4 regions of the Streptomyces cinnabarinus genome follow, and region 4 is predicted to be linked to each of the others. Evidence: riboswitches for the same ligand, from Rfam matches in the RefSeq annotation. Region 4 holds a riboswitch; each other region holds the start of a gene.

Region 1 (7,614 bases), 5.3 Mb from region 4:
TCCCGCCTCGGTCTCCGCGGCGCGTGGCTATGTGGTCAGCACTCTCGCGGAATGGGGATTGCCGGTCGAGACGGACGTGGCCGACACCATCAGGCTCATCGTCTCCGAACTCGCCACCAACGCCGTACAGCACACGCTCGGTCAGTCACCCACCTTCACGGTGGACATCGAGCTGCACCATGACGAACAACTGCGCATCGGGGTCACCGACAGTCATCCGCGGTTCCCCAAGCGCCTGCCCGCCGCCGTCCAGCAGGACAACGGCCGGGGACTGGTGATCATCCGCTGGCTGACCGCCGAGTGCGGCGGCCGCCTCAGAGTCCGGCCGACCCGCGAGGGCGGCAAGACGGTCTCCATCGAACTCCCCTGGACGGCCCCGGCCCGCCCGGTCACCACGGCGGGCCAGCAGGAGCCATAGGGCCATCACCGAATCCCCCCGGCCCGCGCCCGCAGGCCCCTTGTCCAGGCCCTGGCCCCGGTCCAGGCCCCGCAGGAGTCAGGCCCTGGCGAACGCACCCCGCAACAGCGCCCCGAAGGCGTCCACCGCGGGCGTCGCCCCCTCCGCCCGCCGCGCGACCGAGATCGTACGGCGCAGCTCGCCCCCTTCCAGCGCCCGGGTCCCGACCGGAGTGACCGCCGTCCGCGCCACCATCTCCGGCACCACACCGACCCCGAGCCCCGCACTGACGAGCGCGCACACCAGCGCGTACACCGGGGTCTCCACCAGCACCGACGCGGTGGCCCCGGCCCGGGCCAGCACCGCCTCCACCCCCTGCCGGGCCGGATGATCCGGCGCCATGCTGATCAGCGGCTGCCCGGCCAGCTCGCTCAGCGGCAGCCGTGAGGTCGCGTCGGCGAGGGCGTGCCCGGGCGCGGTCACCAGCACCAACTCCTCGACCAGAACCGGCTCCAGCACGACCGACGCGGGCACCGGCACCGGGTCCGCGGGCTCATAGGTGTGGGTCAGCGCCAGATCGATCTCCCCTGCGGCGACCGCGGCGACCCCGGCGGGCGGCTCGTAGTCGGCCACCGTCAGTTCCACGTCCGGGTGGGCCCGGCGGAACGCGCTCAGTACCGGCGGCAGCAGATGGACGCCCGCGGTCTGGAAGGTGCCGAGCCGGAGCGTGCCCCCGGACAGCCCGGTGAGCCGGGCCAGTTCATGCCGGGCGCGCTCCAGTTCGTCCAGCACCCGGCGGGCCCGCGCCACCAGCAGTTCGCCCGCGCCGGTGAGCCGGGCCCCGCGATGGTGCCGGACCAGCAGAGGTGTGCCCGCCTCCCGCTCCAGCTTCGCCAGCTGCTGGGAGAGCGCGGGCGGGGTGTAGCCGAGCCGCTCGGCGGCCCGGGTGATCGAACCGGCCTCGGCGACCGCCACGAGTGCGGCGAGCCGGGTGGGGTCGTACACGGGAGACTCCCTTGGGGCTCGGGCGCCGGGCCGGAGACTAAAGCATTGCTTAAGGCAGACCCAGAATATTCGAAGTACCTGCTGAAGGCTTCCGCACGGCACGCTGGCCGTATGGACGGACAGCTTCTCGCCTTCACCGGGGTCGCCGCCGGCATGGTCGCCATGCCCGGGGCCGACTTCACCGTGGTCGTACGCAACGCCCTGGTCTCGCGCCGGGCCGGGATCGCCTGCGCGCTCGGCATCACGGCCGGGCTGATGCTGCACACCGCGCTGGCGGTCGCTGGGGTGGCGGCCGTGCTGACCGCGGTCCCCGCACTGTTCCGAACGCTTCAACTGCTGGGCGGCGCCTATGTGCTGTACCTGGGCGCACGCACGCTCCGGGCCCTGCGCCGACCGCGCCCGGAAGCTCCCGAGGAGACCTCCGTCGCCGCGCGCCCGCTGCGGCAGGGCTTCGTCACCAACGCGCTCAATCCCAAGGCGCCGATCACGTTCCTCAGCCTGCTCCCGCAGTTCGTGCCGGCAGGCTCTCCCGCGCTGCCCCGGACCCTGCTGCTGGCACTGATCGTGGTGGTGCTCGCCCTGCTGTGGTTCCCGGCCGTGGCGCTGCTGGTGGACCGGCTCGGCCGGTGGCTGCGCAGGCCGCGGGCCGCCCGGCGCGTGGAAGCGGTCACCGGCGCCGCCCTGACCGCCCTGGGCACGGTCCTGCTCCTCGAAGCCGTCACCTGAGCGACCGTCAGGGGCGGCGGCGTGTCAGGACGCCGCCGCCCCCCTCGGGCCGCCGGTCAGCTCACCCGGCCGTACCAGACGCTCTTGGTCCAGATCTTCTGCAGCCTCACCACATCCCCGGTCTTCGGGGCGTGCCAGATCTTGCCCTTCCCGGCGTAGATGCCGACGTGGTAGATGTTCGACCCCGAGTGGAAGAACACGAGGTCGCCGGACTTGCGGCTCTTGGACGAGATGTGGCGCGTCTTGTTGTACTGCTGGGCCGCCGTACGAGGCAGCTTCTTGCCCGCCTTCTTGTACGAGTACAGCGTGAGCCCGGAGCAGTCGAAGCGGTGCGGCCCGACGGCGCCCCACTTGTAGGGGGAGCCCTTCTTGGAGGCCGCGACCTGGAGTGCCTTCGTCGCCGGAGTGGCCGCCTGGGCCTCGGCGGAGAGGCCGGGGGCCACGATCGAACCGCCCACGGCGGCGATGGTGAGCGCCGAAGCCGTACCGGCACGGGCCATCAGCGACGGGACACGATTGAGCGCAGTCATGCGCAACCCTTCGTCAGCCGCCTGTGAAGGATGACCTGTCGGATTCGGGCTGGCGAAGTTGCCCGGCCGCGAAAAGCGGCTTCACCCCAAGGGCTGCTCGGCGCGAACCTCCGTGCCGGCGACCCGTCGTGCCTGGGTCCTCCACTCCTGCCGATCCACTCCTGTCGACCGGTCGTCCGGGCGGCGGCAGGACTCGGCGTCCGCCCGGACCGCCCCGCCGCTGTGGCGGGGGCTTGTCGTCAGACAGGGATCTTGACTCACTGATGTCCGAAAATCCCAATGGAACCGGGGATTTGTGGTGTTACTCACCACTCACCCGTTCGGGTGGACACTGCTCCGTTCGAACGATCGTCGAGGGCCCGGGGGATGCCCGGACCAGGCACGGAACGTCCATTTCGGTCCTGGGGCTACGCGCGTTGCGCAACCCTGACGGGTCGGCAAAAGGAGGCGCGGCTACGCCAAAAGGGGGTACCTCGTTTGGTCCGTTTCAACTCCGGGCCGGACGAGTCGAGATGGCGGCGGGACGCCCGCACCGCGCTCACGTGCGTCAACTGTCCGAGCGCGGCGGCACCGTGACGCGAGCCGCGCGGCGCTGTCCGTCCAGGGCACGCGGCGCTCGCGCCGGCGCGTCCCGCAGTGCCTATGACACCGGGGCGAGTTCCCGCTCCGGTGTCGGCTGGCTCTGCGTACGGGACTTCAGCAGGGCGCCGAGCACCACCGCGCCCAGGCCCAGCGTCGCCCACCACGTCAGTGTCAGCACGGGGCCGGTGGCCGCGGCGCCGTCGAAGAACGCCGTGGAGCGCAGCGCCGTCGCGCCCGCGCCCGGCGGCAGCCACTGTCCGATCGCGCCGACCGGCTCGGGCAGCAGCTCCGGCGCCGAGGGCGCGCCGGAGAAGGGGTTGCCGAACAGCATGACCAGGCCCGCGGTGATCCCGATCCCGGCGGGGCCGATCAGGGCGGCCAGTCCGGCGACGGCGGCGCTCACCGCGAGGGTCGCCAGGCCGAACACCCCTGCCTCCGCCCACCAGTTGCCGTCGACGACCGCCAGCCAGCTGTGGGCCACGGCCGCCGCGGTGAGGCCCACCAGCGCGGCGGAAGCGGCCAGTGCGGCCACCGCCCGGCCGCCGCGCAGGCCGAGCAGGGTCACCACCGCGCCCGCCGCGATACCGGCCAGCGCGAGCGGCAGCACGCCGGCGTTGAAGGCCGCGCCCCGAGGGTCATTGGCGGGCGCGGGCACCACGTCGACGGTCCGGACCTCGCCGCCCGCGGCGGCGGCCTGCTGCTGGAGCAGCTGAGCCACGACCGGACTGCCCGCCGAGGCGGTGAGCAGCGAGGTGCCGTCCGGTGTCACGACGATCGCGCCGTATACGGACCGGTCCTCGACGGCGTCCCGGGCGGCGGCCTCGTCGGCGTAGTGGTGGAGCTCGAACGCCCCCTCGTGCCGGGTCAGTTGGCGTTCCACCTGGGCGGTGGCGGTGGCCGGGCCGGCCACCCCGAGCGGCAGGTCGCGGGGTGCGGTGCGGGCGGCGGGCCAGGCGAAGGCCCACAGGGCGAGGGCGGCGAGGACCGGGACTAGGACGACGACCGCGATCAGTCGGCGGCGGGTGGACATGGTTTCCCCTTGGGTGCGCGGTGGTGCTCACAGGGATCGTTCTTATAGAGAACGATCATTCGTTTTAGTGGAGCCATCAGCGTCTCGCCGCCCGGCGCACTTGTCAAGAAGGAACGTTCGTTTTAAATTGGGGGACCATGGCCCGCGTATCCCAGGAACACCTCGACGCCCGCCGCCGCCAGATCCTGGAAGGCGCCGCCCGCTGCTTCGCCCGCAACGGCTTCCACGCCACCTCCATGCAGGACGTGCTGAAGGAGGTCGACCTCTCGGCCGGCGCGGTCTACCGCTACTTCAGCGGCAAGGACGAGCTGATCGCCGCGATCGTCAAGGGCGTCCTCGCGGAGGTGCGTGCGGCCTTCGAGGAGCTCACCCGGCAGAGCCCACCCCCGCCGCCGGACGTGCTGGTGGGCGAGGTCCTCGGCCGCGCCGTCGGTATCTGGGGCACCCTGTCCGTCGACGACGAGCCCGTCTTCCCGCGGCTGATCATGCAGGTGTGGGCGGAGACCGCGCGCAACCCGGAGCTCGCGGTCGTCATGGACGAGGTGTACGGCGTGGTGACCACGGCCTGGGTCAGGGTGGCCGAGGCTTATCAGGAGGCAGGGATGATGCGGACGGACATCCCCGCCGAGCATGTCGCCCGCACCATGGTCGCCGTGGTCCAGGGCTTCATCGCCCAGCAGTCCCTGCTCGGGGCGGCCCCGGTAGAGGTCCTCCAGGACGGACTGCGCGCCGTGATGAGCATGGCCGAGCCGCGATCGGACGCCTGACCGGATCACAGCTCGGTTAACGTTCCCGAAACTCGGTCCAACTAGCCTCCCTCCACGCCACCAGGGACTTTGCCCGTGGCCGCGGCAACCGGGCCCCGCACGGTCCGGAGCGAGAGGTGAGGTGGGACGTGCAACTGACCCCGCACGAGCAGGAGAGGCTGCTGATCCATGTGGCGGCCGACGTCGCCGAGAAGCGCCGGGCCCGCGGACTCAGGCTCAACCACCCCGAGGCCATCGCCCTGATCACCTCCCACCTCCTCGAAGGCGCGCGCGACGGCCGTACGGTCGCCGAGCTGATGTCCTCCGGGCGCAAGCTGCTCACCCGGGACGACGTGATGGAGGGCGTCCCGGAGATGATCCACGACGTCCAGGTCGAGGCGACCTTCCCCGACGGCACCAAGCTCGTCACCGTGCACGAGCCGATCGTCTGAGGGAGGGCGCTGCGATGATTCCCGGAGAGGTCCTCTTCGCGGACGGGCCGGTCGTGTACAACGAAGGCCGTGAAGTCACCCGGCTGACCGTCCTCAACGCCGCCGACCGGCCCGTCCAGGTCGGCTCCCACTACCACTTCGCCGAGGCCAACCCCGGTCTGGACTTCGACCGCGCCGCCGCCCGCGGCAAGCGGCTCAACGTCGCCGCCGGCACCGCCGTGCGCTTCGAGCCCGGGATCCCCGCCGACGTCGAACTCGTCCCGCTGGCCGGCGCCCGTGTCGTGCCGGGACTGCGCGGGGAGACCGGAGGTGCCCTCGATGCCTGAGATCTCGCGTGCCGCGTACGCCGACCTGTTCGGCCCGACGACCGGCGACCGGATCCGGCTCGCCGACACCGATCTGCTCGTGGAGATCGAGGAGGACCGCTCCGGCGGTCCCGGACTCGCCGGTGACGAGGCCGTGTTCGGCGGCGGCAAGGTCATCCGCGAGTCCATGGGCCAGTCGCGTGCTACGCGCGCAGACGGCACCCCGGACACGGTCATCACCGGTGCCGTGGTGATCGACCACTGGGGTGTCGTCAAGGCCGACATCGGCATCCGGGACGGCCGGATCACCGGCATCGGCAAGGCCGGCAACCCCGACACCATGGACGGGGTGCACCCGGACCTCGTCATCGGCCCCGAGACTGAGGTCATCGCGGGCAACGGCAAGATCCTCACCGCCGGTGCCATCGACGCGCACGTCCACTTCATCTGCCCGCAGATCGCCGACGAGGCGCTCGCCTCGGGCATCACGACGCTCATCGGCGGCGGCACCGGACCGGCCGAGGGCTCCAAGGCGACCACCGTGACGCCGGGGCCCTGGCATCTGGCGCGCATGCTGGAGGCGATGGAGTCCTACCCGCTGAACATCGGCTTCCTCGGCAAGGGCAACACCGTCTCGCACGAGGCGATGCTGTCGCAGATCCGCGGCGGCGCGATGGGGCTGAAGCTGCACGAGGACTGGGGGTCGACGCCCGCCGTCATCGATGCCTCGCTCACCGTCGCCGACCGCACCGGCATCCAGGTCGCCATCCACACCGACACCCTGAACGAGGCCGGGTTCGTCGGGGACACCCTCGCCGCGATCGGGGGCCGCGGCATTCACGCGTACCACACCGAGGGCGCGGGCGGCGGGCACGCGCCGGACATCATGACCGTGGTCTCCGAGCCGCATGTGCTGCCCAGTTCCACCAACCCCACCCGGCCGTTCACCGTCAACACCGCCGAGGAACACCTCGACATGCTGATGGTGTGCCACCACCTCAACCCGGCGGTCCCGGAGGACCTGGCCTTCGCCGAGTCCCGGATCCGGCCGTCCACCATCGGCGCCGAGGACATACTGCACGACCTCGGCGCCATCTCGATCATCTCCTCCGACTCACAGGCCATGGGACGCGTCGGCGAGGTCGTGCTGCGCGCCTGGCAGACCGCGCATGTCATGAAGCGGCGCCGTGGGGCGCTGCCGGGGGACGGGCGCGCGGACAATCTCCGGGTACGGCGCTACGTGGCCAAGTACACGATCAACCCGGCCCTCGCCCAGGGCATCGCCGGGCAGGTCGGGTCCGTGGAGACCGGGAAGCTCGCCGACCTGGTGCTGTGGGACCCCGCGTTCTTCGGAGTGAAGCCGCAACTCGTCGTCAAGGGCGGGCAGATCGCGTACGCGCAGATGGGCGACGCCAACGCCTCGATCCCGACGCCGCAGCCGGTCCTGCCGCGGCCGATGTTCGGGGCGATCGGGCGGGGGCCGGCGACCAACTCCGTGAACTTCGTGGCGCCGTTGGCGATCGAGGACGGGCTGCCGGAGCGGCTCCAGCTCGGCAAGCGGTTCGTCGGGATCGACTCCACGCGCGGTGTCACCAAGGCCGACATGCGCGAGAACGACGCCCGGCCACGTGTCCAGGTCGACCCCGACAGCTTTGCCGTGCGCATCGACGGGGAGCTGGTCGAGGCCACTCCAGCCGCCGAACTGCCCATGGCCCAGCGCTACTTCCTCTTCTGATGTCCAGGGCAGCGCTTCTGGTCCTGGCCGACGGCCGCTTTCCCGCCGGGGGGCACGCGCACTCCGGCGGCGCGGAAGCGGCCGTCAAGGCCGGGCGGGTGACCGG
Region 2 (7,614 bases), 2.3 Mb from region 4:
GTCGCCAACGGCGACGCGATCATCCTGCTCCGCGAGATGCTCGCCCCGGACTCCCTCGACGGCCTCCGCGTCTACTTCCCGGACCCCTGGCCCAAGAAGCGGCACCACAAGCGGCGGCTGATCCAGCCGGAGTTCCTCAGCCTCGCCGCCACCCGGCTCAGGCCCGGCGCGGTGCTGCACTGCGCGACCGACTGGGAGCCGTACGCCGAGCAGATGCTCGAGGTCCTGACCGCGCACCCGGACTTCGAGAACACGCAGGCCGACGGCGGTTTTGCGCCGCGTCCCGAGTTCCGGCCGCTGACCCGTTTCGAAGGCCAGGGACTGGACAAGGGACATGTCGTGAACGACCTGCTCTTCCGTCGCGTACACCGAGACGAAACCCTCAACGGCGCCTGAGCCCACCGCGCTCCTCTGCGGGCTGCGCCCCTCCCTCGTTAGGGTCAATGCCGTGGCCACCGATCCAGTTCCCCCGTACCCGACGCACCCCACCGGCCCGCCCGGCGGCGCACTTCGGCACGCGCACTGGTGGCAGCGGAAGTGGGTGCGCTACGGCGCGCTGATCACCCTGCTCACGCTCTCCGGCCTGGTCATCCTCGCCCTGGTCCGCGAACAGACCGGCACCCAGGGCTTCCTGGTCGGGCTCGGCCTCGCCGTACTGCCGGTGCCGCTGCTCATAGCCGCCTTCCGGTGGCTGGACCGGGTGGAGCCGGGCCCCTGGCGAAACCTGCTCTTCGCCTTCGCCTGGGGCGCCTGCGCGGCGGCGCTGATAGCCATCGTCGCCAACAGCTTCGCGACCAGATGGATAGCCACGGCCACGGCGGATCCGTCCAGCGCGGACACCCTCGGGGCGACCGTGATAGCGCCGATCGTGGAGGAGTCCGCGAAGGCGGCCGCCGTTCTGCTCGTCTTCCTCTTCCGGCGCCGGGACTTCACCGGGCTCGTCGACGGGGTGGTCATAGCCGGGCTCACCGCCACCGGCTTCGCGTTCACCGAGAACATCCTCTACCTCGGTACCGCCTTCGGCACCGACCAGCTCACCGGCGACAGCGGCATCGCCTCCGTCACCGCCGCAACCTTCTTCGTGCGCATCGTGATGTCCCCGTTCGCGCACCCCCTGTTCACCGTCCTCACCGGCATCGGCTTCGGCATCGCCGCGCTCTCCGGCGACCGGCAGCGCTGGCGGCGGATCCTGCTGCCGCTGTCCGGGCTGCTGCTCGCGATGGGCATGCACGCGCTGTGGAACGGCTCCGCGTCCTTCGGCCCGTTCGGCTTCTTCGCCGTCTACGCGGCGATCATGGTGCCCGCCTTCGGCCTGCTGACCTGGCTCGTGATCTGGACCCGCCAGCGCGAACTGCGCACCGTGCGGGAGGAGCTGCCCGCCTACGCCGTGGCCGGCTGGCTCACCCCGGCCGAGCCCTTCGCGCTCGGCTCGATGCGGGCGCGGCGCATGGCCCGGCAGTACGCCCGCCGCACCGCGGGCGGACGGCGGGCGGCGCGGGAGGTGGCGCAGTACGAGGCGTACGCGACCTCGCTGGCGTTCCTGCGGCACCGGGGGCGCCGCGGCCGTGCGGGCGCCGACTTCGTCGTGCGGGAAGCGGAGCTGCTGCGGGAGCTGTGGCGGCGCCGGGAGGTGGCACGGCCGGCGCTCGACCACGCGGCGCGGGCGACGGCACCGCCCGTCCCGGTGGTGGCGGCGCCCTGGCCGATGTACGGGGCGTACGGATACCCGGCACAGCCGAGCGGCTACCAGCCCTATCCGGCGTACCCGGCCTACAACCCGTACCGCACGTAGCGCCTGCGGGCATGCGAAACCGGCAGCCCTGACGTCGGGGGGTCGTCGTCAGGACCGCCGGGGTTCACGCGGGGGCGTGGGTCAGATGTTGAGGCCCTTGTCGCGCAGCCACGCGAGCGGGTCGATGCCGGAGGAGGACCCCTCGGGGTGGACCTCCATGTGCAGGTGCGCGCCGGTCACGTTGCCGGTCGCGCCCACCCGGCCGATGATGTCGCCGGTGGTGACCTTCTGGCCGACGGAGACGCTGATCGAGGACTGGTGGGCGTACCAGATCTCGGTGCCGTCCTCCAGGGTGAGCACGGTCTTGTAGCCGTAGGAGCCGTCCCAGCCGGCGCTGGTGATCGTGCCGGTGTGGACCGCCTTCAGCAGGGTGCCCGTGGGAGCGGCGAAGTCGAGGCCCGTGTGGTACCCGGAGGACCACATCGAACCGGCCTGGCCGAAGGTCGAGGTGAGGGTGAACGACGAGGTCGGCAGCGTGTACTGCTTGGCCAGCGCGGCGAGGCGCTCGGCCTCGGCCTTCTTGCGGGCCTCCTCCTCGGCCTTCGCCTTGGCGGCGGCGGCCTTGGCCTTGGCTTCCTTCTCCGCCTCGGCGGCGGCTTCCGCGGCGGCCTTCTCGGCGGCTGCGGCGGCATCCGCGGCGGCCTTGGTGTCTACCTGGTCCTGCTGCTGCTCGGCCTGGGCCATGATCCGGGCGCGCAGCGCCTCACCGGCGTCGGCGGCGCCCTGCTCGGTGTCCATCGTGGTCATGCCGACGCTGCTGAGCGGGGAGGCCGCCGTCTCGGGCGTCTCCTCGTCCGCGGAGTGGTCGGAGATCAGCGGCAGGTCGGGCATGGTGATCGCGACCGGCGGCTTGCCGGACTGCGCGCTGGCCATACCGCCCGCGCCGACCGCGGCTATGACACCGACGCCGAGAACCGTGGAGCTGCGGGCGAGTCCGCCGCCGCCCTTCTTGGCGACGCGATGCTTGCCGCGCACCGGGCGAATGGATTCCGCAGTGGGGTTCCACTCTTCGAACGGGCCCTCGTCGCTGCGATAGCTGCCGTAGCCGAAAGTCTCGTCCCCGCGTTGGCTCGGCACGAACGGGGCAGGGCGGTTTGACGCCACGTGGGCGTGCTCCTTTCCTTCCTTCTCGCCTACCGGGTTAGCTGACGGGTTCGGAGCAGGAAGGTCTCCTACGCGCGTATATCCGACCGGTTTTGCCCGGTGGATTACGCCCGATTCACCCCAAGTTGGTGGTTCCCCGGTTCCCTTACGGGATTCGGCGCGTGCGCACGGAGCCGACTCTTGTGACGGCTGGGACGACCGCGCTGCGTTATCGAACGTTAATAGACCCGGGGTGCGGATTCCAAGCCGTTCCGCTTGATCATTAACGAATCCGGCCGGAACTTTAGGGTCATGAGGGGTTTAAATCGGGCGAGTTGACCAAGGTTCACCTGCCACACAGTTGTTGACGGTATGTCAGTTGTTATGCGGAGGGCTTCCGTCCGATCACCCCCGGTGACCATCGGGGTCATCGGTCAGGGCCGCCGTACGGCGAGCAGGGCCATGTCGTCCGTCATCCCGCCCCCGCAGTGCCGACGCGCCTCCTCGGCGAGGGTCCGGATCAGAGCGGCGGGCTCGTGGAAGGCGCGGCCGGAGAGCCGACGCTCGGGGTCGTAGAAGACGCCGTGCGCGTCGCGGGCCTCGGACAGGCCGTCGGTGTGCAGCAGCAGGGTGGCGCCGCGCGGGAAGGGCACCTCCTCGGCGCGGTCGGGCCAGTTGCCGAGGTCGCTCATGCCCAGCGGCAGGGCGGGCTCCCCGGCGGGCAGCGGGCGTACGGTGCGGTCCGCGTGGAGCAGCAGCGGGGGCGGATGGCCGCGGTTGACGATCCGTACGACGCCCTCGCCGTGCGGGAGTTCGGCCAGTACGGCGGTGGTGAATCCCTCATGGGCGTCGATCCCCTCGCGCCGTGTGCCCTCCCGGGTCAGCGCCCGCTCCAGGCGCCGTGCGACGCCCTCCAGGTCCGGCTCCTGCTCGGCCGCCTCCCGGAAGGCGCCGATGACCACGGCGACGGCCGCGACGGCGCCCATGCCCTTGCCGCGCACATCGCCGACGACGAGCCGGACGCCCCACGGGCTGTCCACCACCGCGTACAGATCACCGCCGATGAAGGCGTCGGCCTGGGCGGCCTCGTAGCGGGCGGCGATGTCGAAGCCGCCGATCCGTTCCACGGGTTGGGGCAGGACGGCGCGCTGCGTGGCCTCGGCGATCTCGCGCTGCGAGGCGAGCCGCAGATCGCCGCGGCGCACCACGCGGTTGAGCACGGCCGCCAGGACGGCGACGGTGACCACGGTGATCACCTCGGTGACGGTGTCCGCGTCCACGCCGAAGCCGAAGCGGACATGGACGGCGTAGGCGGCGATCAGGGCCCCGACGCCGGTGATGACGGTGCCGAGCAGCGAGAAGAGCGGGGCGGCGACGAGCGGGGCGGCGGTGAAGAAGGGGACCGCGGTGAAGTCACGGGGGGTGCTGAGGTCGTACAGGATGCCGCCCGCGATCAGGGCCGCCGGGATGATCCGTGCGAGGGTGCGGCCGGACGGGAAGCGCCGGGTCCCCTGTCTGACCGAAGCCCGCACTGCCCGCCTCCCGCCGCGTCGCCGTCCCTCCAGGGTTCCCGGAGCGGGGCCGCGGGGCGAACGGGGTGGGCCGAGTGGATGAGTGGGCCGACATGCACCGAGGGCCGGAACCCTTTCGGATTCCGGCCCTCGGCCTTCAGTAGCGGGGACAGGATTTGAACCTGCGACCTCTGGGTTATGAGCCCAGCGAGCTACCGAGCTGCTCCACCCCGCGTCGGTGAAACCAGTGTACGTCATCCGCAGGGCCCGAAGCACACCCGTTTCCTCAGGCCGCCGGGTTGCCCGCGTGAGTGAGGGTCTCCCAGGAGACGAAGAGGCCGTCGGTACCGGCCGGGCGGGTCTTCTCGGCGAGCCTGCGGGCGGCCGGGACGGAGGCGCCGCGCCGGTCCTCCAGATGGTTCAGCGCGACCTCCAGGTCGGGCCCCATGGTCCGCCGGACCTGGCCGCCGCACAGCCAGGCCGGGGCGGGCTCGCCGCTCTGGTGCCGGGCGTGCAGCTCCATCGCGGCCTTGAGCCGGTCCTCCGCCTCGCCGTACAGATCGACGCCCTGGTGCCAGGCGGTCTCGGCGATGTGCGCGGTGGCGGCGATCGCGTGGCCGACGTGCTCGAAGTTCCGGCAGGTCTCCTGGGTGACACCCGGCTTGTACGTCGTCTGCCGGAACCAGTACGCCGCCAGGCGCTGCGGGGTGTTCATGCTGGACCCGGCCGGGGTGAGCGGGAGGCGGCCGTCCTTGTCGAGGTAGAAGTAGGCGGGCACGCGGTCGCGGAAGCGGGCCAGGGCGTGGTCGAAGGTCTTGTGGTCGTCGAGGAAGACGGCGATGCCGATGGCCGCGTCGGTGGTGACGAGGTCCCGGGTGCCGTTGGCGTCCGGGACCTTCTTGGTGACCTGGGGCAGATGCGCGGTCCGCAGCATGGTCTCGAACCGGCGCACGCGCTCCGCGGGCCATCCGGCGCCGTCGCTGTGCCGGACGATCTCGGCGGCCCGCGCCCAGGTCGCCCCGGCCCACCCGGCCTGGAGCCCGGCGTTCTCCCCGCTGTGCCGCTTCAGCTTCGCCGACCAGGCGTCCATGATCTCCCTGGCCTTGACGGCGTGCGGCGCCTTCCCGGTGACGGTGAAGAGCAGGGCCTGGGTGTAGGCGGCGATGGCGTCCCGGCGCTCCTGCGCACACCCCTGCCCCGCCGTCCTCCCGGCGGGACAGCGCACCTCCTCGTACGGCTCGGCCCGGTACTTGTAGGCGCCGTACTCACTGTCCCGCATGTCGAGATACGCCTTCAGCCACGGCTGCCTGCCCGCGGTGACGTTCTCGCGCACGGCCTCCAGCTGGGCGGCGCCGACGAGCACACCGGGGTGGGTGAACTCGGCGTCGGACGGGAGGGCACGGGCCATAGTGCTGCTGCCGGCGCCCGTGGCTCCACAGGCGCTGAGGAGAAGACCGACCACCACGAACACGACGGCACGCGCACGAACAGACCTCATGCAGGCAGCGTGGCCCGGTGCGGGGGCGGGCGCAGGGTTTGTTGGGCCGATCGGACCTGACGCGGGGTTACGCCAGAAGGTGCCGGTTCGGGGCCTTCGCCCGGTCCGCGTACTCCGGGAGTTCGAGTACGTCGACGCCGGCCGAGGTGAGCAGGCCGGTGCCGTCCGCCGCCACCACGAAGGTGTCCGGCTCCCGCCACGCCGTGACCACCCGGCGGACGCCCGCGTCCAGGATCAGCCGGGCGCAGGGGGCGGGGCGGGAGGAGCGGTGGGCGCAGGGCTCCAGGCTGCTGTAGACCGTCGCGGAGGGCAGGCGCGGGTCCTCGGGGTCGATCTTGGCGAGGGCCGCCTCCTCGGCGTGCACCACCGGGTCGTCGCCCTCGCGGGAGTGGCCGCGGGCGAGTTCGGTGCCGTCGGCGGCGACGACCACCGCGCCGACGCTGAACGCCGTGTCGGAGGGCGGGCACAGCTCGGCCAGCTCGCAGGCGAGCCGCAGCCAGTGGTGGTCGGCGGCGGCCGGGACATCGCCCTCGCCGGGTGCGGTCGGCTCGTAGCGCATCAGGACGACGTCCTGGATACGGCGGGTCTCCACCAGGCGCAGTCGTCCCTGCTGGTATGCGCCGGGGCCGAACAGGCGCGGGGCTGCCGGGTCGCCGACGAACAGCGGGGCCAGGACCAGCTGGAGTTCGTCCGCCAGGCCCTCCCGGAGGAGCTGGGTGTGGATGGTGCCGCCGCCCTCGACCATCAGCCGGTGTACGCCCCGGGCGTGCAGGTCCGCGAGCAGGCGGCGCCAGTCGAGGTCGGCGCCGAGGGAGACCACGTCCGCCGCGAGGCCGGCGGCACGGGCCGTCTCCGCGCCCTTGTCCGTCGTATAGACGGCCTTCTCACCGCCCGTGTGCCAGAAGTTCGCCGCCGGGTCCAGGTCGCCGCTGCCGCTGACGGTGACCTTCAGGGGGTACTCCGGCCGTCCCGCGGCGATCCGGGCCGCGCGCCGCTCGGGCGAGTTCACCAGCAGCCGCGGGTTGTCGGCGCGGATGGTGCCGGCGCCGACCAGGATCGCGTCGACCGAGGCGCGTACCTCGTCGACCCGGTCGAAGTCGGCGGGGCTGGAGAGCAGCAGCCGCTCGGGGCCGGTGTCGTCCAGGTAGCCGTCGAGGGAGACGGCGGCCGACAGCAGGACGTAGGGGAGGGGCATCGGTGCTCCATCGGGGCCGGCGGGGCGACGGGGTCGGGGCGGTGGGGCAGCAGGGTCAGGTCGGCGGGCTTGGTTCAAGTTTTAAGCAAACCTACACTGGAGGCATGACGACCCGCTGGCTCACCCCCGAGGAGCAGCGCGCCTGGCGCGCGTACATCGGTGCCGCCCACCTCCTGGAGGACACCCTGGACCGGCAGCTCCAGCATGACGCCGGCATGCCGCACCTGTACTACTCCATCCTCGCCAATCTCTCCGACTCCCCGGACCACCGGCTGCGGATGACCGACCTCGCGGAGCAGCTGAAGATCACCCGGAGCCGGCTGACGTACGCCGTGACGCGGCTGGAGAAGGACGGTCTGGTGGCGCGCGAGGAGTGCCGGTGGGACAAGCGGGGCAGTGTCGCCGCACTGACGGAGGAGGGGATGGCCGTCCTGGAGCGGACGGCGCCCGGTCATGTGGCGACCGTGCGAGCGGCTCTCTTCGATCACCTCACGCCCGAGCAGGTGGGCCAGCTGGAGGAGATCTTCAGCGGGGT
Region 3 (7,614 bases), 1.2 Mb from region 4:
GATCGTCTCCTTGTGCCGCTTCAGCTCCGCCTGGCGCGACTTGAGCGAGGCCAGCTCGATGTGCGCGGCCCCGCGCAGCTTCCCGACCTCCCGCAGCTGTCTGCGGACGTCCGCCACGGACGCCGCCTGCCGGGTGCCGACCCGCTCGACGAACTCGGCGCCGTCCAGGTACCGCTCGGGATCGTCGGAGAGCGCGAGCTGTACGGAGGGGTCGAGGCCGCCCTCGCGGTAGTGCGCGGCGGCCATGGAACCGAGCGCGTCCCGGGCCGAGTTGAGCTTGTCCGTCTTGCGTGCGGCCTCGTCCCGCAGGGTCTTCAGCCGGGCCTCGGCCGCGTCCGCCTTCTCCTTGGCGCCGTTGTACTTCTCGGTGGCGGCCTCGGCCTCCTGGTACAGCCGGTCCACCTTCGCCTTGACCTGCGCCGGTGTCAGTTCGGGCTCGGCGTGTCCGGTCCCGTTGAAGCCCGTCGCGGTCGCCGCGCCCGCGAGGGCGACCGTGGCGGCCGTACGGACGGTGGTGCCGCCGGCCGAGCGCTGCCGGGACTTGCGATGTGCTGCCACGTGGACTGCACGTCCTTTCGCACGACTCCTACGGCCGCCTGATGACGCGTCCGGCGGCGGCCCGCACAGGGGGAGCAGGCCACCGCCGGACCTTCTTGGCGGTGGTGTCCGACTGCCGCCCCTGGCCCGGGCGGCGGTGGGGAGCCGGTCACCTGGTGGAGGACGCTAAGCCTGTGTGTGTCGGCTTGGTAACGCGTTGTACGGAACTGCCATGAGGGGATCGCCGGGTGACCGTATGTGACCGTGATCCGCGAACGGAGCGGTCGCCTTCACGCTGCGCGATGACCGAAGTCCTGGATTGCGGGGCGGGTGGGGGCGGCGGGGTGCTATGGAGCGCATATATGCAGGATCCATCGAGCGGGGAGGGCGCGGCGAGGGCGTGGGGAGGCGGGCCGGTGTCGGACGCCTCAGAGGCCCCTGATTAGGCTCCGGCCTCATGGACGTACTCATCCATCTCTTCGTCGGCCTGCACATCATCGGCATCGCCTCGCTCCTGGGCGGCTTCCTCACCCAGATGAAGGCGATGGGCCAGGGCACCGCCCGGTTCGTGCCGGCGATGCTGCACGGTGCGCTGACGATGCTGGTGACCGGCGTGATCCTGGTCGGGCTCAACCAGGCCGACGATCAGACCGTGAACAACATCAAGATCGGCGTGAAGCTGGCGCTGCTGATCGTGATCCTCGGTCTGGTCTATGTGAAGCGGGACGAGGAGAAGGTCGACAAGGGCCTGTTCGGGCTGGTCGGGCTGCTCACCACGGCGAACGTCTTCATCGCCGTGCTGTGGACGTGAGTTCGGCCTCCTCGGCCGCGGCGGAGACGTAGGCCCGCTCCTCCTGGACCGCCCCCACGGCGACGGCCAGCCAGGCCGCGACCGCGATCCACAGCAGGATCTCGCCGGGGGTCTCCAGCCAGGACACCTCGATGGCGGCGGCGACGGACAGGGTCGCCGTCGCGGTCATGCCCAGCGGGAACACGGTCGCCCAGCGGCGTACGTCGTAGCGGGGCCGTGGCCGGACCGCCTCGGCCACGGCGAGCACGGCGTACCAGGCGAGGTCGAGCACCAGCAGGGTGACGGTGACCGTGTGCAGGACATCGTCGGCGTCGTCGTTCCACAGATACAGCCCGGGGCTGTCCGCGGCGATCAGCTTGGACCCGGCGAGCGCCGAGATGGCCATCGCGCCGCCCGCGACCCAGTGGTCCCCGGCGCCCTCCAGCACCTGGCGCGGATCGAAATGGAGCAGGGCGAGGCCGTAGAGGACGAGTCCCAGCCAGAACAGCACGAGCGCGGCGTGCGCGAGCCAGGCCGTGGACTCGGCCGCGGCGAGGGTGGCGCCGAGGACGGCGAGGCCCTGCGTGGCCACGCAGCTGAGGAACACCGCGCCGGGCATACGGCGGCGCCAGTTGCTCACGACGACGTAGAGCAGGCCCGGCCACAGCACCGCGGCGAGCGCCAGCAGGGCAGCGGCCAGGGCCTGCCAGCCGAGCGCGGAGAAACGGGTGCCGAGCACGGTCGTCGCCGCGACGGCGGTGAGCGCGGCGGGGGTGCCCGCCTCCTGCCGCCAGCGCGCGGGCTGCCGCAGCAGCCTGAGGACGAAGTCCGTGGCGAGGCCCAGCCAGGCGACGCAGGCCACGGCCAGGGTGATCCGGGAGAGGACCTCGTAGCCGGTCAGGTGCAGGCCGACCGAGATGATGCCGGTCGCCATCACCGCGGCACCGGCCGCCGGAGGACGCAGCGCCCACCAGGCGCGAAGTGAGCGAGGGGCAGAGGTGCCGGGCATGCGCCGATGCTAAGGAGCGGGAGGCCGGTTCCCGACGGGCCACGCGCGCGGGGGCCACGAAATACGCGCGGGCGGCAGGGTGGCAGGGCGGACGGGTTTACGCGCGGGGCGTCCACGGATCCGTCGCCGTCGCTCGCCCAGCGGCAGCGGCACGCGTGCGTAGGCGTCGATCACGCCCACGCGCGCGTGCCGGGTCGGATCAGGCGGGGCGTACGACGCTGTGGATCGAGCCCTCGCCGTCGTAGTAGATCGACTCCTCGCGGACGTAGGCGCCGGGCTTCGGGGCGTGGATCATCATGCCGTTGCCGATGTAGATGCCCACGTGGCCGAGGTTCTCGTAGAAGAAGACGAGGTCGCCGGGCTTGGCGTTGGCGAGGGAGACCGTGGTGCCCGCGTTGACCTGGTCGTAGGTGGTGCGCGGGAGGGAGATGCCGGCGGCCGCCCAGGCGTCCTGGGTGAGGCCGGAGCAGTCGTAGGAGTCCGGGCCGGTCGCGCCCCAGACGTACGGCTTGCCGATCTGCGCGCGGGCGAAGGCGAGCACCTTCTCGGCCTTCGCGGCGTAGGTGGAGTCCGCCGGGGCCTCGGTCTCGGTGGACCCGGTGGAGGACGAGCCGGAGGACGACGAGTCGCTGGAGGAGGAGCCGCTCTCCTGCTGCTCGGCCTCGGCCGCCGCTGCCGCCTCCGCGGCCTCCTTGCGGCGCTGTTCCTCCGCCGCCTGCTTCTCCGCCAGCTCGGCCGCCTTCTGCGCGGCCTCCTCCTGGCGCTTGCGCTCGATCTCGGCGAGCCGCGCCTTCTCCTCCGCGGTCAGGTCGGAGAGCAGGTCCCGCGCGTCGGCGAGCTTCTTCTGGACGGTCGCCTTGGCGGTCTTCAGCTCGCCCTGCGACTCGTTCAGCGTCTGGAGGCTCTCGGTGGCCTCCTCGCGCTTCTTCATCGTCGCCGACTGCTGCGTGACGTAGTCGTCGACCGCTTCCTTCTGGCGACCGGTCATCCGGTTCATCAGCTGGGTCTGGTCGAAGTAGTCCTGCGGCGAGTCGGCCAGCAGGAACGTCGCGGTGTCGGGGGCCGCGGCGCCGGTGCGGTACTGCGCGGCCGCGAAGGAGCCCAGCTCCTCCCGCGCGTCGTTCAGCTTCTGGGTGCGCTTGGCGACGTCGTCCAGCAGGGTGTCGACCTGCTTGCGCTGCTTGGTCGTCTTCTCCTTGGCCGCGTTGTACTTCTCGGTCGCCGTCTCCGCCTGGCGGTAGAGGTCATCGACCTTCTTCTCGACCTCTTCGAGGCTCGGCTTGTCGTCCGTGGCCGGAGCGGCGTTGGCCGTCTGGGACAGCAGGGCCACGGAGGTGAGCGCGGCCGTGGCGAGGGCGGGGGTCCGTATGCCTGCGACGCGCGGCCCTGCGGGACGCGACTTGCGGTGCGACGCCAAGGGAGGCGACTCCTTCCATGTACCGCCTACCGAGTTAGCTGTCGGGTTCGGGCGGGTGGTTCGGAAGGTTTGCCCTACGGCCCTCTCCGGTAAGGGAGTCGGGCCGATTCACCCCAAGGTCCGTTGGGTCCCCGGCTCCGGCTGCCGTCGGCGGGCAGCGGACTCGGCGGAGGCCGCGCGGCCCGGCGTCGTTCGCCGGTGGGGGTCGTACGGCCTGCCCGGCACGGTAGCCAACTCGTGTGGCCCCTGTGAAGGTTGATGGGTGATATGCCCGATACATTTTCGTGACCTTGGGTCAGAACGTCGCGGGGTGTGGTCAATCCGGATGGATCTATGCCGAGTTGTGCGTATTTTCTCCGGAGTGACATCGTCCGCCCGCTTCCCGGCGCTAGCTTCCAGCCAGCCGCGGTCGTGTGAGCCGCGGTGGGGGAGTAGGGGGTACGGCCATGAGGAAGCGCACATCACTCGTCGTTGCCACGGGCGTCGCGCTCGCCGCCACCGTGGGCGTGGCGCCCGCCGGGGCGAGCGGGGGAGGGGACGGCCGGCCGGTCGTCCGGGTGATCGCGAGCGGGCTCGACAATCCACGCCAGCTCTCGTACGACGAGGGGCGGCTGTACGTCGCCGAAGCCGGCCGGGGCGGCAAGAAGTGCATCGGGGAGGGGCCGGAGGGGGAGACCTGCGTCGGACTCACCTCCGCCGTCACCAAGATCTACTGGGACGGGGGCGCGTGGAAGCACCGCCGGGTGGTGAAGGGGCTGCCCTCGGGCGCCGCCCCGGACGGCGGCTTCGCCACCGGCGTCGCCGGTGTGTCCGCCCGATACGGGGAGGTGTGGGGCGTGGAGACCTTCGTCCCGCCGGAGGCCGGGGTGCCCACGCACCGGCCCTGGAACACCCTCGGCAAGCTGCTGCGCATCGACCACGGCACGGCGCGGATCGCCGCCGACGTGTCCGCCGTGGAGCTGAAGCACAACCCGCACAAGGCGAACGTGGAGTCCAACCCGTACGCCGTCCTCGCCCTGCCGGACGGCCGGAAGATCGTCGCGGACGCGGCGGGCAACGACCTGGTGGAGATCTCCCGGTCCGGCAAGGCCCGCCCCTTCACCGTCTTCCCGGACCACAACGGCCGGGAGTCCGTCCCCACGTCCCTGGCGCTCGGACCCGACGGCACGCTCTACGTCGGTGAGCTGAACGGCCTCACCGAGAAGCCCACCGCGCGGGTGTGGCGCGTCGATGCCTGGACCGGCAAGATCCTCGGCTTCAAGTCCGGCTTCGGGCCGATCAGCGGCATCGCCGTCAACGGCAGCGGAGACCTGTACGTCAGCCAGCTCTTCGCGGGCGTGGTGACGAAGCTCTCGGGCACCGGGCGCACTGACGTCAAGGTCCCCTTCCCGGCGGGCGTGGCCGTGGACCCGCACGACGGCAAGGTCTACGTCTCCGCCTGGTCGATCGCCGACCGCGACGGCACCGTCCTGGACGGCAGGAAGACCCCGGGCGGCCAGGTCTGGAAGATCCTCGGCTTCTGAAAACCGTCCGATGTTCCGAGGGCGGCGGCGGGGTGTCAGTGGGGAGCCCTAGACTCGGAGAGCGATGAGCAGCCTCTTTGATGACAGCTTCCTGGCGGATCTTCAGGCCCCTCGTGGGCGTGAGGAGGAGCCTCCGCCGCCGCCCGAGGACGAGCACGCTCCGGAGTCGGTTCCGGACGATCTGTTCGGTGGGAAGTTCGACGTGCCGCCGGACCGGGACGACTACTACCGCGACGGCGCCCCACGCCCGGCGCTGGATGCCGCCGCGCTCATCGAGGGGCTCAACGAGAACCAGCGCGCGGCCGTCGTCCACTCCGGCACCCCGCTGCTCATCGTGGCCGGCGCCGGTTCCGGCAAGACCCGTGTGCTCACGCACCGCATCGCCTATCTCCTCGCCGAGCGGAACGTGCACCCCGGCCAGATCCTCGCGATCACCTTCACCAACAAAGCCGCGGGCGAGATGAAGGAGCGCGTCGAGCAGCTCGTCGGCCCGCGCGCGAACGCGATGTGGGTGATGACCTTCCACAGCGCCTGCGTCCGCATCCTGCGCCGCGAGAGCAAGAAGCTCGGGTTCACCTCGTCGTTCTCGATCTACGACGCCGCCGACTCCAAGCGTCTGATGGCCCTGGTCTGCCGGGACCTCGACCTCGACCCCAAGCGGTTCCCGCCCAAGTCCTTCAGCGCCAAGATCAGCAACCTCAAGAACGAGCTGATCGACGAGGAGGACTTCGCCGCCCAGGCCGGCGACGGCTTCGAGAAGACCCTCGCCCAGGCGTACGCGCTCTACCAGTCGCGGCTGCGCGAGGCCAACGCCCTCGACTTCGACGACCTGATCATGACGACGGTCAATCTGCTGCGCGCCTTCCCGGACGTCGCCGAGCACTACCGCCGCCGCTTCCGCCATGTCCTCGTCGACGAGTACCAGGACACCAACCACGCCCAGTACGCCCTCGTGCGCGAGCTGGTGGGCACCTCCGAGCACCCCGTCGACGTACCGCCCGAGGCGGAGCTCCCGCCCGCCGAACTGTGCGTCGTGGGCGACGCCGACCAGTCGATCTACGCCTTCCGCGGCGCGACGATCCGCAACATCCTCCAGTTCGAGGAGGACTACCCGGACGCGACGACGATCCTGCTGGAGCAGAACTACCGCTCCACGCAGACCATCCTGACCGCCGCCAACGCGGTCATCGAGCGCAATGAGTCCCGCCGCCCCAAGAACCTGTGGACCAACGCGGGCGCGGGCGCGCGCATCACCGGCTATGTCGCCGACACCGAGCACGACGAGGCCCAGTTCGTCGCCGACGAGATAGACCGCCTCACGGACGCGGGCGACGCGAAGGCCGGCGACGTCGCCGTCTTCTACCGCACCAACGCCCAGTCCCGCGTCTTCGAGGAGATCTTCATCCGCGTCGGCCTGCCCTACAAGGTCGTCGGCGGCGTCCGCTTCTACGAGCGCAAGGAGGTCCGGGACGTCCTGGCCTACCTGCGGGTGCTGGCCAACCCCGAGGACTCGGTCCCGCTGCGGCGGATCCTGAACGTCCCCAAGCGCGGCATCGGCGAGCGCGCCGAGGCGATGATCGACGCGCTCTCCCAGCGGGAGAGGATCAGCTTCCCGCAGGCCCTCAAGCGGGTGGACGAGGCGTACGGCATGGCCGCGCGCTCCACGAACGCCGTCAAGCGGTTCAACACGCTGATGGAGGAGCTGCGGACGATCGTGGAGTCCGGCGCCGGACCCGCGACCGTCCTCGAAGCCGTCCTCGAACGCACCGGCTATCTGGCCGAGTTGCAGGCATCCACCGACCCGCAGGACGAGACCCGGATCGAGAACCTCCAGGAACTCGCCGCCGTGGCCCTGGAGTTCGAGCAGGAGTCGGAGGAAACCCCGGGCGGGCTCGCCGACTTCCTGGAGCGGGTCGCGCTCGTCGCCGACTCCGACCAGATCCCCGACGAGGACGAGGACGGCTCCGGAGTCATCACCCTGATGACCCTGCACACCGCCAAGGGCCTGGAGTTCCCGATCGTCTTCCTCACCGGCATGGAGGACGGCGTCTTCCCGCACATGCGCGCCCTCGGCCAGGCCAAGGAACTGGAGGAGGAGCGCCGCCTCGCCTACGTCGGCATCACCCGCGCGCGGGAACGGCTGTATCTGACGCGCTCGTCGCTGCGCAGCGCGTGGGGGCAGCCGTCGTACAACCCGCCCTCCCGCTTCCTGGAGGAGATCCCGGCGCAGCACGTGGACTGGAAGCGCACGGGTGCCACCTCGCCGGTGTCCTCCGGGCCCGCGTCAGGCGTGGCGGCCTCGCTGTCCTCGTCCCGCTCCCGCTCGGCGGCGTCCGGC
Region 4 (7,614 bases):
GGGCCGATGCGGTCGTAGCGTACGGTGGCGATGAACTCGCCGCCGATGGTGGCCGCGAGTCCCACCCGGTCCACGAAGTCGTGGTGCGTGAAGCGGTGGACGTCCTTTGCGGACAGTCGCGGGTAGGGCGCGAAGAAGCGGTAGTACTTCGACTCGTCCGAGACCTGCTCGTAGAAGCTGACCAGGCGCTCGGCGTCGTCAACGGTGATGGGTCGGATGCGCGCGGTGCCGCCGTCGCGCAGCACCACGTCGGCTTCCCAGTGGGCGGGGTACTCGTGCCGGTCCGAGGCGCTCTGCATGGGGCCCAGATTACGGCTCGCGTCCGACAACGGCGCGGGGCAGTCTGTGGAGGACGGGTGCCGGATCGAGGCCGCGGTCCGGCGACCACACGGAACGGGACGAAGGTCTGTTCCGGGCACGCTTCACGTTGTGGAACACTGGTCTAGACAACCTGAGCACCTGAAGGGCAGCATCACATGGCTGAGCGCCGCGTCAACGTCGGCTGGGCCGAGGGCCTCCACGCCCGCCCCGCTTCCATCTTCGTCCGAGCCGCCACGGCCGCAGGCGTCCCGGTGACGATCGCCAAGGCTGACGGCAACCCCGTCAACGCGGCCTCCATGCTGGCCGTTCTGGGCCTGGGTGCCCAGGGCGGCGAGGAGATCGTGCTCGCCTCCGACGCCGAGGGCGCGGACGCCGCCCTGGACCGGCTGGCCAAGCTGGTCGCCGAGGGCCTCGAGGAACTCCCCGAGACCGTCTGAGCCAGTGCGCACGCGGCACTCGCCGCTTCCCGAGGGGCTCGTCCGAATTATCGGGCGGGCCCTTCGCCTTTCCCGCCGGGCGATCGCCATTTCCGAATTCGGGCAGCAGAAATAATCCCCCGCGAATTACTGCCTCTTTGTATACGGCGCGCGTGTTAATACGGCTGACCCGACATGTTTACGGGATGTTGCGAATTCCTCACACGCTCCGGTCCCGCGGACAGCTTCAGCCGGTGCGCGCCGTTCGCGCGCTCGGTGTGCATGGCCGTGATCGCCCGCGCGCGCTCGCTGTCGCCGCGCGCCACCGCGTCCACGATCGCGCCGTGCTCCGCCCACGCCTCCACGGGGCTGGCGGGCGCCTCCACCGCGTACATCCAGGCGATCTTGTGCCGCAGCTGGGTCAGCATCGAGGTCAGCGCGGGGCTGCCGGAGGCCTGGGCGAGCGTCTCGTGGAACCAGCTGCCCAGCGAGCGCAGATCCTCGCTGTTGCCCCTCCTGGCCCGCTCCTGACCGAGCCTCACCAGGCCGCGCAGCACCTTCAGATGCGCCTCGGTGCGCCGCTGGGCGGCGCGGGCGGCGCCCAGCGGCTCCAGCAGGCCGCGCATTTCCAGCAGGTCGGCGGCCTCCTGCTCGGTCGGTTCCGCGACACACGCGCCCGCGTGCCGCCGGGTCACCACGAAGCCCTCCGCCTCCAGTGTGCGCAGGGCCTCCCGGACGGGGACGCGCGAGACACCGTAGCGGCGGGCGAGCAGTTCCTCGGTGAGCCGGCCGCCGCGCTCGTGGACTCCGGCGACGATGTCGTCCCGGATCGCCGTGCATACCGACTGCGCCGGAACACGCATGACCGACCTCCGCTTTAATCCCCGTGAAACGTCGATGGCTGACGTGTTCATCGACTCTATGGCAATGAGCGGGAATTTCCGATGGCGGGCCGGAATCCATGGATATTTTTTGGACAACAGGGCCCGGTAAAAGCCGAAAACCCCGACTCTGGGAGCCGGGGTTCCGGTAAGCGGTGGCGGATGCCGTCAGAGGCTCACACCGTGCGAGCGGAGGTAGAAGAGCGGGTCGATGTCCGAGCCGTACTCCGCGGTCGTGCGGGCCTCGAAGTGCAGGTGCGCCCCGGTGACGTTGCCGGTGGCACCGGACAGGCCGATCTGCTGGCCCGGGGTGACGCTCTGGCCGACCGCGACACCGATCGACGACAGGTGCCCGTACTGGGTGTACGTGCCGTCATGCATCCGGATGACGATCTGGTTGCCGTAGGCACCGCCCCAGCCGGCCTCGACGACGGTGCCCGTGCCGACCGAGTGGACGGAGGTGCCGCTGGAGGCGTGGAAGTCGATGCCGGTGTGGCTGCCGGAGGACCAGACGGCGCCGCCGGCCTTGTAGCTCGTCGAGACGTAGGAGCCGGAGATCGGGGAGACGAAGGTGTTCAGGCGCTTGCGCTCGGCCTCACGGGCGGCGCGCTCCTTGGCCTCGCGGGCCTCCTCGGCGGCCTCGGCGGCCCGCTTGCGCGCGGCCTCCTCGGCCTCCTTCTTGGCCTCCGCCTCGACGGCCGCCTGCTGCTGCGCGGCGGCCTGGGCGTCGATCTGGTCGGCTACCGAGTCACCGATGGTGATCACGGGGGTGAGACCGGTCTGCTCCGCGGGGACCTCGGCGGCGAGCGCCGGGGCGGCCGCGAGAGTGCCGACGACGCCGGTGGTGGTGAGGGCCGCGACGCCCGCCGCGCGGGCGGTCGTGCGCTGCATCCGGCTGGGACGGCGGTGCTTCCCGGTGGCGCGGGTGAACGCCATGTAGTGGCTGGTCCTTTCCTTCCTTCTCGCCTACCGGGTTAGCTGACGGGTTCGGAGCAGGAAGGTCTCCTACGGACCCCCTCGCACTACGCGCGGGCGCCCGATTCACCCCAGGGACTGCGGTGGGTCCCCGGCTCCCCTGGCTCGCGCCGTAGGGGGACTCGGCGATGACTGTCCGGTGCCGCGGTCGCGGCGCACTGCCTGACGGACAGCCCGCATGACGCTAATCGGGGCAACTTTCAATTCCCAAACGGATCACTGTTTTTGTAGCGCATGCCACAGGTCAGACAGGCAACCTCTCCCCCAATTCGGACATAAAGGGGCCCTGGTGGCGCTTCCGTCACCAGGGCCCCACACGCGCGTGACCGCGCGTTCACATCCGAGGAGGTGTCTACTCGGCCGTCACGACGGTGACTTCACCGATCCCAAGGGCCTCCACGGCCTCCTTGATCTGCGCCGCGTCACCGACCAGCACCGTCACCAGACGGTCCACCGGGAAGGCGCTCACGACCGCCGCGGTGGCCTCCACGGTGCCCGTCTCGGCGAGCCGGCGGTACAGCGTGGCCTGGTAGTCGTCGGGCAGGTGCTGCTCGACCTGGTCGGCCAGGGTGCTCGCCACGGCGGCCGCCGTCTCGTACTTCAGCGGCGCCACCCCGACCAGGTTCTGCACGGCGACGTCCCGCTCGGCGTCGGTGAGCCCGCCCTCGGCGAGGGTGCGCAGCACCTTCCACAGGTCCTCCAGGGCGGGACCGGTGTTCGGCGTGTCGACGGAACCGCTGATGGCGAGCATCGCCGCGCCGCTGCCGTCGGGGGCGGAACGCAGGACCTGCCCGAAGGAGCGCACGCCGTAGGTGTAGCCCTTCTCCTCGCGCAGGACGCGGTCCAGGCGGGAGGTGAGGGTGCCGCCGAGGCAGTACGTGCCGAGGACCTGCGCGGGCCACACGCGGTCGTGCCGGTCGGGTCCGACGCGGCCGATCAGCAGCTGCGTCTGGACGGCTCCGGGGCGGTCCACGATGACGATCCGGCCGGTGTCGTCGGCGGTGACCGGGGGCACCGGCCGCGACTCGGCCGAGGAGCCGGTCCAGGAGCCGAGGGTGTCGGCGAGGAGCGCGTCCAGGTCGGTGCCGGTGAGGTCGCCGACGACCACGGCGGTGGCCGTGGCGGGGCGCACATGCCGCTCGTAGAAGGCGCGTACGGCCGCGGAGTCGATGGCCTCGACGGTCTCCTCGGTGCCCTGGCGCGGGCGGGACATGCGGGCGGTCGCCGGGAAGAGCTGCCTGGACAGCTCCTTGGCGGCGCGCCGGGAGGGGTTGGCCAGCTCGTGCGGGATCTCGTCGAGGCGGTTGCGGACCAGCCGCTCGACCTCGCTGTCGGCGAACGCGGGCGCCCTGAGGGCGTCGGCGAGCAGTCCGAGTGCCTTGGGCAGCCGGGAGACCGGCACTTCGAGGGAGAGGCGCACGCCGGGGTGGTCGGCGTGGCTGTCGAGGGTGGCGCCGCAGCGCTCCAGCTCGGCGGCGAACTCCTCGGCCGTGTGCTTGTCGGTGCCCTCGGAGAAGGCGCGCGCCATGATCGTGGCGACGCCGTCCAGGCCGGCCGGCTCGGCCTCCAGGGGGGCGTCCAGGAGCACCTCGACGGCGACGATCTGCTGGCCGGGGCGGTGGCAGCGCAGCACGGTCAGGCCGTTGTCGAGGGTCCCGCGCGTGGGCGCCGGGAAGGCCCAGACCTTCGCCTCACCCGCCTGGGGCTGGGGGTGGAACTCCATCGGGGCGAGCTCGGTCACTTGGCCGTCTCCTCGTTCTCGTCGCTTGCTTCCACGGTGGCCGCGGACTCCAGGTCCTCGGTGGGTTCCTCGACGGTCTCCATGGGGACGGTCGGCTCGTAGACAAGCACCGCGCGGTTGTCGGGGCGCAGCCGGGCCTTGGCGATCTCCTGGACCTCCTCGGCGGTCACGTCCAGCACCCGGCCCACGGCGGTGAGGGCGAGCTGCGGGTCGCCGAACAGCACCGCGTAGCGGCACAGTTCGTCGGCGCGGCCCGCGACGGTGCCGAGCCGGTCCAGCCATTCGCGCTCCAACTGGGCCTGGGCGCGCTCCATTTCCTCGGCCGTCGGGCCCTCGGCCGCGAACCGGGCGAGCTCCTCGTCGATGGCGGCCTCGATCACCGGGACCTCGACGTCGCCGGAGGTCTTCACGTCCAGCCAGCCCAGGGAGGGCGCACCGGCCAGACGCAGCAGCCCGAACCCGGCGGCGACGGCCGTACGGTCGCGCCGGACGAGCCGGTTGTACAGGCGGGAGGACTCGCCGCCGCCCAGGACGGTGAGCGCCAGGTCGACCGCGTCGGACGCGCGCGTGCCGTCCTCCGGGAGACGGTAGGCGGCCATCAACGCCCGCGCGGGGACCTCCTCCTCGACGACCTCGCGCAGCTGCTCGCCGATGATCTCCGGCAGCGAGCCGTCGCGCGGGGTGGGCTTGCCGTCGTGGGCGGGGATCGAGCCGAAGTACTTCTCGACCCAGGCGAGCGTCTGCTCCGGGTCGATGTCACCGACGACCGACAGCACGGCGTTGTTCGGGGCGTAGTACGTGCGGAAGAACGCGCGCGCGTCCTCCAGGGTCGCCGCGTCCAGGTCGGCCATCGAGCCGATCGGCGTGTGGTGGTAGGGGTGGCCCTCCGGGTAGGCCAGCGCGGTCAGCTTCTCGAAGGCCGTGCCGTAGGGGACGTTGTCGTAGCGCTGGCGGCGCTCGTTCTTCACGACGTCGCGCTGGTTCTCCATCGACTCGTCGTCCAGGGCGGCGAGCAGGGAGCCCATGCGGTCGGCCTCCAGCCAGAGGGCGAGCTCCAGCTGGTGGGCGGGCATGGTCTCGAAGTAGTTGGTGCGCTCGAAGCTGGTGGTGCCGTTGAGCGAGCCGCCGGCGCCCTGCACCAGCTCGAAGTGGCCGTTGCCCTTGACCTGGGCGGAGCCCTGGAACATCAAGTGCTCGAAAAGGTGAGCCAGGCCGGTACGTCCCTTGACCTCGTGACGTGAGCCGACGTCGTACCAGAGGCACACCGCCGCGACCGGGGTCAGGTGGTCCTCGGAGAGCACCACGCGAAGGCCGTTGGCCAGGCGGTGCTCGGTCGCTGTCAGGCCCCCGGTGCCTGCCTGGTCTGTGGCCGTGTGACCCATGGGCATGTGCGTCCCTTCGATCGCGGCGCGGTCCTCGAAACCGCGGCTTTCCTGCCGGTCCTGCCACTGTATGCAAGCGTGCGCGGCGTCGGCGAAGTTCCCGGACTGCGTACGCCGAGGGCGGATGCCGGCATCGGATCGCGTAGCCTGCGGGCAGTCGTGAGCGGAGGTCACTCTCCGCACCGGTCCGCACGGCCGACGCCGGGTCCTGGTCCGGGATGTCAGTGCCGCGGTCCACAATGGTCCGCGTCAGATCCGGTGCGCGCGCCCAGCAAGCGAGCACGAAGACAAAGGAGCCTTGGCAGCGATGGCCCGCCGCAGCACGAAGACCCCGCCGCCCGACGACTCGTTCGAGGAGAAGATCCTCGACATCGACGTCGTGGACGAGATGCAGGGCTCCTTCCTTGAGTACGCGTATTCGGTCATCTACTCGCGCGCCCTGCCGGACGCCCGTGACGGCCTCAAGCCGGTGCACCGGCGCATCGTCTACCAGATGAACGAGATGGGCCTGCGCCCCGACCGCGGCTATGTGAAGTGCGCGCGCGTGGTCGGCGAGGTCATGGGCAAGTTGCACCCGCACGGCGACGCGTCGATCTACGACGCGCTGGTGCGCATGGCCCAGCCGTTCTCGATGCGTCTGCCGCTGGTCGACGGCCACGGCAACTTCGGCTCGCTGGGCAATGACGACCCGCCGGCCGCCATGCGGTACACCGAGTGCCGGCAGGCCGCGGCGACGAGCCTGATGACCGAGTCGATCGACGAGGACACGGTCGACTTCGCGCCCAACTACGACGGCCAGGAGCGGGAGCCGGTGGCGCTGCCCGCCGCCTTCCCCAACCTCCTGGTCAACGGCTCCTCCGGGATCGCGGTCGGCATGGCCACCAACATGCCGCCGCACAACCTCTCCGAGGTCATCGCGGCCGCCCGCCACCTGATCCGCTATCCGAACGCGGATCTGGACGCCCTGATGAAGTACATCCCGGGCCCCGACCTGCCCACGGGCGGCCGGATCGTCGGCCTGGCCGGTATCCGGGACGCCTACGAGACGGGCCGCGGCACCTTCAAGATCCGCGCGACGGTGTCGGTGGAGACGGTCACCGCCCGCCGCAAGGGCCTGGTCGTCACCGAGCTGCCCTTCACGGTCGGCCCGGAGAAGGTGATCGCCAAGATCAAGGACCTGGTCGGTTCGAAGAAGCTCCAGGGCATCGCCGACGTCAAGGACCTCACCGACCGCGAGCACGGCCTGCGCCTGGTCATCGAGATCAAGAACGGCTTCGTGCCGGAGGCCGTCCTGGAGCAGCTCTACAAGCTGACGCCGATGGAGGAGTCCTTCGGCATCAACAACGTCGCTCTGGTCGATGGCCAGCCCCTCACTCTCGGCCTCAAGGAGCTGCTGGAGGTCTACCTCGACCACCGCTTCGAGGTCATCCGGCGCCGCAGCGAGTTCCGCCGCACCAAGCGCCGCGACCGCCTGCACCTGGTGGAGGGCCTGCTCACCGCGCTCGTCGACATCGACGAGGTCATCCGCCTGATCCGCTCCAGCGAGAACAGCGCGCAGGCCAAGGAGCGCCTGATGGAGCGCTTCTCGCTGTCGGAGATCCAGACGCAGTACATCCTGGACACCCCGCTGCGCCGGCTCACCAAGTACGACCGCATCGAGCTGGAGGCGGAGAAGGACCGGCTCAACGAGGAGATCGCGGAGCTGACCCGGATCCTGGACTCGGACGCCGAGCTGCGCAAGCTGATCTCCGCCGAACTGGCCGCGGTGGCCAAGAAGTTCGGCACCGAGCGGCGTACCGTCCTGCTGGAGGCGGCGGGCGCCCCGGTGGCGGCCGTACCGCTCCAGGTGGCCGACGACCCGTGCCGGGTGCTGCTGTCCTCGACGGGTTTGCTGGCCC

What was found. A riboswitch is a leader RNA that binds a small molecule or an ion and turns the genes downstream of it on or off. The one in region 4 is predicted to bind cyclic di-AMP.
Region 1: linked by a shared signal. The riboswitch ahead of STRCI_RS05800 (C40 family peptidase) and the one ahead of STRCI_RS30115 (M23 family metallopeptidase) in region 4 are both predicted to bind cyclic di-AMP.
Region 2: linked by a shared signal. The riboswitch ahead of STRCI_RS19605 (M23 family metallopeptidase) and the one ahead of STRCI_RS30115 (M23 family metallopeptidase) in region 4 are both predicted to bind cyclic di-AMP.
Region 3: linked by a shared signal. The riboswitch ahead of STRCI_RS24730 (C40 family peptidase) and the one ahead of STRCI_RS30115 (M23 family metallopeptidase) in region 4 are both predicted to bind cyclic di-AMP.

What each region holds. Positions count from the first base shown of each region.
Region 1 is NZ_CP114413.1:1,359,074-1,366,687, reverse strand. It holds gene STRCI_RS05815 (ATP-binding protein) at 1-418, shown strand, start outside; gene STRCI_RS05810 (LysR family transcriptional regulator) at 497-1,402, opposite strand; gene STRCI_RS05805 (LysE family translocator) at 1,514-2,128, shown strand; gene STRCI_RS05800 (C40 family peptidase) at 2,185-2,658, opposite strand; cyclic di-AMP (ydaO/yuaA leader) riboswitch at 2,662-2,789, opposite strand; gene STRCI_RS05795 (ABC transporter permease) at 3,299-4,270, opposite strand; gene STRCI_RS05790 (TetR/AcrR family transcriptional regulator) at 4,408-5,037, shown strand; gene STRCI_RS05785 (urease subunit gamma) at 5,166-5,468, shown strand; gene STRCI_RS05780 (urease subunit beta) at 5,483-5,794, shown strand; gene STRCI_RS05775 (urease subunit alpha) at 5,787-7,508, shown strand; gene STRCI_RS05770 (urease accessory protein UreF) at 7,508-7,614, shown strand, end outside.
Region 2 is NZ_CP114413.1:4,362,576-4,370,189, forward strand. It holds gene trmB (tRNA (guanosine(46)-N7)-methyltransferase TrmB) at 1-396, shown strand, start outside; gene STRCI_RS19600 (PrsW family intramembrane metalloprotease) at 449-1,792, shown strand; gene STRCI_RS19605 (M23 family metallopeptidase) at 1,874-2,896, opposite strand; cyclic di-AMP (ydaO/yuaA leader) riboswitch at 2,908-3,066, opposite strand; gene STRCI_RS19610 (PP2C family protein-serine/threonine phosphatase) at 3,310-4,407, opposite strand; tRNA gene STRCI_RS19615 (tRNA-Met) at 4,548-4,621, opposite strand; gene STRCI_RS19620 (alginate lyase family protein) at 4,673-5,794, opposite strand; gene STRCI_RS19625 (dihydrofolate reductase family protein) at 5,952-7,079, opposite strand; gene STRCI_RS19630 (MarR family winged helix-turn-helix transcriptional regulator) at 7,184-7,614, shown strand, end outside.
Region 3 is NZ_CP114413.1:5,430,537-5,438,150, forward strand. It holds gene STRCI_RS24715 (C40 family peptidase) at 1-558, opposite strand, end outside; gene STRCI_RS24720 (hypothetical protein) at 995-1,348, shown strand; gene STRCI_RS24725 (tellurite resistance/C4-dicarboxylate transporter family protein) at 1,326-2,336, opposite strand; gene STRCI_RS24730 (C40 family peptidase) at 2,536-3,753, opposite strand; cyclic di-AMP (ydaO/yuaA leader) riboswitch at 3,762-3,916, opposite strand; gene STRCI_RS24735 (ScyD/ScyE family protein) at 4,200-5,276, shown strand; gene pcrA (DNA helicase PcrA) at 5,341-7,614, shown strand, end outside.
Region 4 is NZ_CP114413.1:6,629,216-6,636,829, reverse strand. It holds gene STRCI_RS30130 (bifunctional acetate--CoA ligase family protein/GNAT family N-acetyltransferase) at 1-299, opposite strand, end outside; gene STRCI_RS30125 (HPr family phosphocarrier protein) at 477-758, shown strand; gene STRCI_RS30120 (GntR family transcriptional regulator) at 914-1,600, opposite strand; gene STRCI_RS30115 (M23 family metallopeptidase) at 1,787-2,554, opposite strand; cyclic di-AMP (ydaO/yuaA leader) riboswitch at 2,568-2,731, opposite strand; gene STRCI_RS30110 (M16 family metallopeptidase) at 2,946-4,334, opposite strand; gene STRCI_RS30105 (M16 family metallopeptidase) at 4,331-5,722, opposite strand; gene STRCI_RS30100 (DNA gyrase/topoisomerase IV subunit A) at 6,024-7,614, shown strand, end outside.